Regions from separate parts of the Paenibacillus humicola genome, predicted to be linked through region 1. Evidence: predicted binding sites of a transcription regulator. Region 1 holds the regulator's gene; the other holds the start of a gene.
The links. The regulator LexA, encoded in region 1, represses DNA repair genes until DNA is damaged. The targets are predictions, from matches to a motif close to CGAACATATGTTCG.

Region 1 (4,429 bases):
GCCGCACGTTAATTTGTTTTTGGTTTTTCTGAACCTTGCGTTCCCAGGAACGAGACACGTATGCTCCCCCTCAAACTGCTTTAAGCTTCTTTACCACTGACGTTCGATCGGGCGCTCGAATTTCGCGATGAACCGTTTCGGATATTCCGAAGGAAGCGCGCTGACGGCGTCAAGCTTGTCCCACGTTTCCTGCGGCATTTTCCAGCCGGCCGCCCCGATGTTGTCCTCATACTGCTCCAGCGTGCTCGCGCCGAATATCGGCGACGTAATGCCTTTGCGGTGGATCAGCCAATTGAGCGCGACCTGGGCGGGCGTTTTCCCCAGCTCCTTCGCCGCGGCAAGCACCGCATCCAGCACCTCGAAATTATGCTCGTTCGCGCGCAGCGCCCACGAGCTTTCGCCCGTCTTCGCGGTCAGGCGCCCGGAGACCGGCTCCTCCCGGGTGTAGCGTCCGGTCAAAAATCCGCCGCCAATCGGCGCCCACGGAATAACGCCGACGTTCTCCTCGAGGCAAAGCGGCATCATTTCGCGGTCCATTTCGCGGCTGACCAGGCTGTACTGCGGCTGGAGCGAAACGAAGCGTACATAGCGGTTGGCATCGCTGACGGCAAGCGATTTCATCAGCTGCCAGGAATAAAAATTCGAGCAGCCGATATAGCGGACTTTGCCGGCCGTGACGAGATCGTCCAGCGCGCGCAGCGTTTCTTCGATCGGCGTTGCATGATCCCAGACGTGAACCTGATAAAGATCGATATAATCCGTATCGAGCCGTTTTAAACTGGCTTCGACACAATCCATAATATGCTTGCGCGATACGCCGACCCCGTTCGGATGATCCGCGGTGGCGAAGCGCACCTTCGTCGCGAGCACGACCTGCGAGCGGCGGTCCTTGATCGCCTTGCCGACGATTTCCTCCGACCGTCCCGCAACGTACACGTTTGCCGTATCGAGAAAATTGCCGCCCCGGTCGAGGAAACGGTGAACCATCTCGATCGAATCGCTCTCACTGGTCGTATTTCCGAACGACATCGTACCCAGGCAAAGCTCCGAAACGGCAAGTCCGCTTCGTCCAAGCAGCCGATATTCCATCTTCTCTTCTCCTCCTTCTCATGAAAAACCGCCGGCCGTCCGGAGGGACTTCGAAGTCCCTCTGCGGTTTGCCGGATGATAAAATGAGATGCTGCCGAAGCCGCGGCGTCAGTGCTTGATCGTGGAGTCTCCATCCTCGTCCTCGGCCCATTTGATCGCATCGAGCTGATTGCGGAAATTCCGTCTGAAATTGTCCAAATATTTACGGCGCAGCTCGCCTTGTTCGGCAGCTTCCTCGGCCGTCAAACCGACCGTTTTCTGCTTGCGCGACAGCTCGTTGATCCGATCGATCAGCTTTCCCATTTCCCATCGCTCCTTTCTGGCCAGCAAGCGAACATTCCGTCTTTTACTTTGACATTTTTATTCTACCATTGTCAAGAAGGCTTCACTACACGCGAAACGCCCGCATGCCGCGATTGAGAGACAAAAATCGCCCGTCACCGTGAAGCCGGACAGGCTCAGGCGAGGGCGATTCATAAACATGCAGCCAAACCGGAATGCGATGGCGTGTACCGGGACCGGAAATCAATCCGCGGGAACGATTAACGTCTGCCCTGCGCGAATGACGCTTGACCGCAAATTGTTCCGTTCCTTCAGCTCGTAAACGATTTGCCTGACGTCTTCGCCTTCATGCCGGAGCGTGCCGGCAATCGACCACAGCGTATCGCCCGCTCCGACGACAATGACCCTCTCCTGCGCCGTCGGCGCGGCAGGCCGTTCGCCGCTCGCATCCGTGCGCATGAGCGTCAAGCCTGAAAACAATAAAATAACGAGCAGCCCCGCGATGGCAAACTTCATCATAAGCCGCTCCACGCTTCTTACGTTTGCCTTCGGCGCTCCGTCCAGCCTCCGCTGCACTTCCCGTGTGCCGTTCGCAGCCGCACGCTTGCCCTGCGTATTCGAATACGTTGAAATAGTCGTCATCATTCCGCAACACCCCAAACGTTTGTTCTGTTATTTGTTAAACCAACAATAACACGAACGCATGTTTGGAGTCAATACCATTTTAGAACGTCTGTTCGCAGGCTGATGCGAACCTTTGTTTTCTCGAACTTATGTTTGTACGAACTCCGGTTCTGTGTTATAATTTGACACAAATGAACCATTGGAGTGATTCAGGTGTCGAAACTTTCCAACCGCCAGCAGGCGATACTCGAATTTATTAAAACCGAGGTCCGGGAGAAAGGTTACCCGCCTTCCGTCCGGGAAATCGGCGAAGCGGTCGGCCTTGCTTCCAGCTCCACCGTACACGGGCATCTGGATCGTCTGGAGAAGAAAGGGCTGATCCGCCGCGACCCGACGAAGCCGCGGGCGATTGAAATACTGGATTCGGACGAGTCGGAGCTCGCTTTCCCGCTGACCGTCGCCAAGGTGCCCGTCGTCGGGAAAGTAACGGCCGGCCTTCCGATTACGGCCACCGAGAACATCGAGGATTATTTTCCGCTTCCGGCGAGCAAGGTCGGAGACGACAACCTTTTTATTCTGAACGTCATTGGCGAAAGCATGATCGAAGCGGGCATATTGAACGGCGATTACGTTATCGTCCGCCAGCAGCAAACCGCCAACAACGGAGAAATCGTCGTCGCCATGACGGAGGACGACGAAGCAACGGTCAAAACCTTCTACAAAGAGAAGGATCATATCCGGCTGCAGCCGGAAAATCCGACGATGGAACCGATTCGTTTGCGGAACGTGACGATTTTGGGCAAAGTCGTCGGCCTGTTCCGCGATATTCACTAGCGCGAGGACAGCATGGCGAGGGGAAGAAAGAAACGCCTCGGCGCACGGATCGCTCGGAATCCACGTGAAAAAAAGGGAGCCTTGACACGATTCCAGTCGGAATCGCTTCAAGGCTCCCTTTTCTTGTTCTTCGGACGCCATCAGTCGGGAATATCGCGGTACAGCAGGTGGTCGTATTCATATTTGCCCGTTGTAAACCGAAACACAAGGCGGATGCCGGCGGCGTCGACATCCGCCGAACGGAGCGCCGCCGATCGGACATATAAGCGCACCAGCCGGGAAAGCGCCTCCCGCCGGCCTTCCCGAACCGATTTTGCGATTGCCGCTGCGTAACCCGGCGAACAAGACAGCGCTCTGTAAAACGGGAGCACGGCTGCGGCGATTTTCCGGTGGGCCGGAGCGGGAAACGCAAACCGGGCTTTACCGGGCGGAATCGACGTGCCGCATGAATACTGAAGCACCGGCGCCGGAAACGCAAAGTCGATAAAATAGCCGATTCCGTTTGTGGACAAACCGTCCAGCCGCGCCCGCGGAACGACGGATTTCAAAAGCCGCTGCATGCGGTCCGGGTCCAGACCCCGAACGGCAGCCGACCACCGGCAGGCAAACGTGCGGTCCGCAGCGATTTTCCGGTAAAACGGGACTAAATAAGCGGCCGTTCTCCGCAGAACCGCCGGGGGAAGCCGAAAGCCTGCCTGCTTGTTTGACTTGGCCATCTTACGAGCACCGCCTCCATCCTTTTGGTGCATCGTATGCCATGGAAAGACTCCCCGTGCGGAGCATAACACGCAGCCCGCCGTTACACAAAAAAACCCTTTGGCGCCAGGCGCCAAAGGGTTTTTCGTTGTTTCGCATTAATACAGCGTCAAATATTGATCGCGTTCCCACTGATGGACCTGCGTGCGGTACATATCCCACTCGATTTCCTTCAGCTCATAGAAATGCGCAAGCGCATGATCGCCAAGTGCATCGCACACCACTTCATCGCGCAGCAATTCGTCCAGCGCTTCCTTCAGGTCGACCGGAAGGCTTGGGATTCCTTCGTCGATCCGCTCTTCATCCGTCATGACGTAAATATTTCGGTCGATCGGCGTCGGCAGCTGCATTTTGTTGCGGATGCCGTCCAGACCGGCTTTCAGCATGACGGCCAGCGCAAGATACGGGTTTGCGGCCGGATCCGGGTTGCGCACCTCGATACGCGTGCTGAGCCCGCGCGAAGCCGGGATGCGGATCATCGGGCTGCGGTTGCTGGCCGACCAGGCGACGTAGCACGGCGCCTCATAGCCTGGCACCAGACGCTTGTACGAATTGATCGTCGGATTCGTAATGGCGGCGAAGCCGCGCGCGTGGCGCAGGACGCCGGCCATATATTGACGAGCCGTATGGCTGAGGCCGAGCTTGTCGTTTTCGTCGAAAAACGCGTTGTCGTTGCCGCGGAAAAGCGACTGGTGGCAGTGCATCCCCGACCCGTTCACGCCGAACAGCGGCTTCGGCATAAACGACGCATGCAGACCGTGCTGGCGGGCGACCGTCTTCACGACGAGCTTGAACGTCTGGATTTGATCCGCCGCTTTGACGGCATCCGCGTATTTAAAGTCGA
Region 2 (4,429 bases), 910 kb from region 1:
TGGACGTCAAGCACGTCCAAGCCGATCTCAGCGGCCCATGCAGCCGTTTGTTCCAGTCCTTCGGCATTGATTTTCGGCGGGATACGCATTCCAATTTGAACGTTCATCCTGTTCTCTCCCTCGGTTCGATATGTTTGCGTCCGGCATTCAAGCTCGTTCGGTAACCCATAAAAACCGCCGGAGCAGCATGATGAAGCACCGGGCACCAAAAAAGGCCGCCGGCCCTAACAGAATATGGGTCGATGCCAAGCACATCCCCATTGTAACCATTTCGCTTTGCAGCTTGTAAGGAGGAGATTTTTGTTTTTCGTGTATTATTTTTGGTTATTCCTAAAATCCGGGAATAAAAATAACGACGGGGAACTGGAGAAGATCTTTTTCACCGGACCATGACCGTAAAAATAATCGGAGCCTAATCCCGGATTAACGGTTGGATTTCAGCTTCAGCCGCGCCACCAGCTCCTTGGTATAGGCGGTCAAACGAGTGCTGATTTCGGACCGCATGACATCGCGCGTCATGCCGAAGCGTTCTTCATAACCGCGGAAATAACAGCGGTGATACACGACCATATCGGCCTGTTCCTCGGCAATGACGCGAATATTCCGTTTCTTCAGCTCGCCGCGCAGCCGGTAATGGTCCTCCGCAATCATCGTTAAAATTCGAGTGCCGGCGGCCAGATAAAGGCTTTTGAGCACGTTTGCGGAATACTCGATGTCATTCAAGCTCCGCTGCACGATCTTTTCAAGGTGAGGCAGCAGGATATAGTCGCGGACCATGACCCACTCCTCGGTGGTCATCATTTTTTTGTCGGTGCCGGCCTGCTTCCGGTCGTACTGTTCCGCGTGCTCGGTAAGCAGCATTTTCGATTTCCAGCGTTCGTTCCCGTCCAGCTTGCTCATTTATAATGACCTCCGATCTGTTCCGCCCTCTCCCGCGCCACGGCGGCCTCCAGCAACGAAGACGCCCGCATAATCGCGGTACTGCCGAACCGGCGTTTAATATCGTCAATGGCACGCTCTTTGCTGTAAATGCGCGCGCGGTCCTCGAATAAAGTCAACTGAAAGACGTTGTCATCGGAGAGCTGCGATAAGGTGACGCTGAGGTGGCTGATCGGCATACCGCTCCAATGCGTCACAAACAGTTTAAGAGCGGCGGCCGCGACCTCATGCGTCAATGACGTAGGCTGCGGCAGGGTCAGCTGCCGGCCGAAACCGCCCGACCGCTCCCCGTCCGTTTCGCCGGCGCCCACCGATACGACACGCCCCTGATAGCCGTACCGGCGCGCCCGCTGGCATACCTCAATGACCAGCTCGAGCAGCACGACCTCGATATCCGGGAGCCGCGTATATAACCGCCACCGCAGCGTTTTGCCATGGCTGATGTTTTTGATTTGGGATCGTATACCGGTCACGACCGGACTCGGATCGATGCCCCGTGCGGTCTGCCAGTAATAGCCGGCCTGAATGTCGCTCTGGCGCCCCATCCGACGCCGCATAAGCGTTTTAAAATCGCCGAAATCAAGCCGCGCAATGTCGCCGATCGTGTTGATCCCCATCCGCTTAAAGTGACGCGTCATTCGATTGGCCACCATAAACATTTGATGGATCGGCAGCGGCCACAAATCCGTTGCGATATTGTCCTCATTCAGCTCGAATATTCCATCCGGTCTTTTCTTCGCGAAGTTGTCCGTGGCCATTTTGGCGAGGATCTTCGTCGGCCCGATGCCTACGCGCGACCATATTCCCGTCGAAAGCAGCACCCGTTCCTGGATCTGGCGCGCGATTTCGTACGGCGAGCCAAAATATTTAACCGAGCCGGTTACATCGAGAAACTGCTCGTCGATCGAATAAGGTTCGACCAGGTCGGTAAACGAAGAGAAAATTTCGCTGATAAAAAGCGACAAGGTGATATACGTCTGCATCCGCGGCCTGACGACCACGAGCTCCGGACATTTGCCAAGCGCTTCGCCTACGCGGGATGCCGTCGTGACGCCGCGGGACTTGGCGATTGGACACGCGGCAAGTATAATGCCGCCCTTCCGCTCCGGATCGCCGACCGCCACCGGCTGATCGCGCAAATCCGGCCGCGCCGCTTTTTCCGCCGACGCATAAAACGACTGGCCGTCGACGAGAAATATCGTTCGTTCCATTTCCGATCACCCCCGCACGAACGTTCGTTCGTAATTATTATATGACGAGAACCGGTGTTCGTATACAGGTAATAATCAGGAAATTGATAAAAATTTTATCCGCGGGCCGGGTTACTCGGGGGATGCTTGATCGACAAAGAAGTTCCGGTTCCTTTCAGGGGACCCGGAACAAGAAAAAAACCTTGGCCCGGGACGTTCATCCGCTACGGGTCAAGGTTTCTCTAAGGTCGATCTGAAGCTATACTACGAGCCGGGGGCCGCCGCAAAATTGCGGTTCCGTTTCACCGGGGTTCCCGCGGGTGCCTCCTCCTCAATTCTTCGACATATTGTTCTCTGCCGGTCTCGGCAAGCCGGGCCGCATATTCGCGAAGATGCCCTTTTGCGTGATACGGCCCGCCTTCCCGCATCACCGTCCAAAGCGGGTCGACGTCGAAATCCATCGACATCATCATGTCGTCGTGCCACTCCGTCAGCCGATAGACGGCTTCTCTGCACAGATCCGGCCGCTGGGCGGCCAGGTTATGCTGCTCATGTCCGTCCTGTTTAATATCGAACAGCATCTCTTTATCGAATAAATGGTAGCCGTCGTGGTACGTGCGGATATACAGCCAATCGCCAAAGCGGACGCTTCGCTGGCAGACATGGGCGCACTGCGAAATGACGAGACTGTCCCGTCCCGTATCCTCCCCCGACAGGATGGAGGCCGCATAGCTCCGGCCGTCCCAGCTCGGGGCCGCCTGCCGGCCCATCAGCTCCGCCATCGTCGGCGGCAAATCCAGATGGTAATGAAGACCGGAATCGACCGTTCCGGACGTAAGGCCCGGCCAGCGAATAATCATCGGAATCCGGCATGTCCCCTGATCGGCGGTTCCATGCTCGCCGTAGATGCCGAGCTCCCCCATATTCTCGCCGTGGTCGGCCGTCACGATAATGACGGTATCGTCGAGAATGCCTTTCTTTTGCAAGCCGTCCAAAATCATGCCGATATTGTCATCCATATGGCGCACGCCGCAATCGTAGCCGTCCACCATGCGGCGAAGATCGCCCCCGTCCTTCAGCTCGCCGAGAAAGCGGGGATATTCCGGCCAATCCCGGTTATTATACATATTGATCTCGCGGGCGCTGTGCGGCCCTACCATCTCCCGGTGCCGCTCAAATACCTCGTCCGTGAGCCAGGCAGGAAGCGGTTCATTCTCGAACGGGTTGCCGAATGAATCCGGTGCGCGGTAAGGCGTATGCGGGTCCCAATAATTCACGTACAGCATCCAATTGTCCTGCCCGCCATTGCGGTCCAGCCAGTCCAGCACAACCGGCGTCACTTCTTCGGCCGATTCCATGCCCGCTTTGCCCGTATTGTAAATCTCATTGAAGCCGGCGTAAAAAGTCCAGGCCGTGTGCCGTTCGCCGAACGGACTGACAAGCGCGGTTTTCATCCCCGCCTTGCGGAATAAAGCCGGAAAGCTTTCCCCAGCCAGCCTGCTCTGAAACTCGCGCGATTCTCCTTCGTGACGGACATCCGCAGCCGTGCCGCCGTGTCCGACAACCCCGTTATGAATCCCAAACCTGCCCGTCATGAGTGCCGTTCGGGACGGAAAGCACGGCGCATCGGACGTATAATAATTGTCGAAGCGCATGCCTTCGGAGGCAATCCGGTCAATATTGGGCGAAGTATTTCGATGGTAGCCGTAACAGCCAAGGTGATCGGGTCTGGTGGAATCCAGGTCCAGCAGCAATACGCGCATCATTCATGCTCCTTTTCGTTCGTGTTAGGTTTTTGACGCGATCCGGCAGGCCGAACGGGACACCTCCTGTCCGCGCCATGTAAGTTCAGTATAGGAGCCCGGGTATTTCTTTGTCGATGTACAGAACGGATAATTGATGTACGATTCAACGCAAACTTGTCATGGGATTGTTTATCGCGGCAAGCTTTTTCGCTATAATTAAGAACAAAAGTTATGATTTCGGGGGAATTATGCTAGCCATCCGTTCTGTACATTTTGACGATTTTATCCCCAATTGGCGAACACAGTCGGAGGTCATCGAATACAACGTGCTTGTGCTGGTAACGCAGGGCAGCCTCACTTACCGGATCGACGGCAGGGAATGGACCGGAGAACAGGGAGATTTGATTTTCATTCCGCAGGGTACCCGAAGGGCCGGAGATAATCACTTGTCGGGTCCGCATCAAAAATATTCCGTTCTGTTCCGCTGCTGCCCGGACGCCGCGGCATCCATCCCCTTCCTCAAGGAAAAAGAGTTCATCCGCTTCAAGCCCCGGA

Region 2: a site for LexA is predicted at 2,168-2,181, ahead of PD282_RS06540 (DNA polymerase IV). Genes of this name have one in related genera too.

What each region holds. Positions count from the first base shown of each region.
Region 1 is NZ_JAQGPL010000001.1:2,289,010-2,293,438, reverse strand. It holds gene PD282_RS10620 (hypothetical protein) at 1-58, opposite strand, end outside; gene PD282_RS10615 (aldo/keto reductase) at 91-1,089, opposite strand; gene PD282_RS10610 (DUF896 domain-containing protein) at 1,198-1,392, opposite strand; gene PD282_RS10605 (LysM peptidoglycan-binding domain-containing protein) at 1,615-2,016, opposite strand; gene lexA (transcriptional repressor LexA) at 2,209-2,829, shown strand; gene PD282_RS10595 (hypothetical protein) at 2,970-3,545, opposite strand; gene glnA (type I glutamate--ammonia ligase) at 3,684-4,429, opposite strand, start outside.
Region 2 is NZ_JAQGPL010000001.1:1,377,343-1,381,771, reverse strand. It holds gene PD282_RS06550 (sugar phosphate isomerase/epimerase family protein) at 1-107, opposite strand, end outside; gene PD282_RS06545 (YhjD family protein) at 424-900, opposite strand; gene PD282_RS06540 (DNA polymerase IV) at 897-2,150, opposite strand; gene PD282_RS06535 (sulfatase family protein) at 2,432-3,892, opposite strand; gene PD282_RS06530 (helix-turn-helix domain-containing protein) at 4,123-4,429, shown strand, end outside.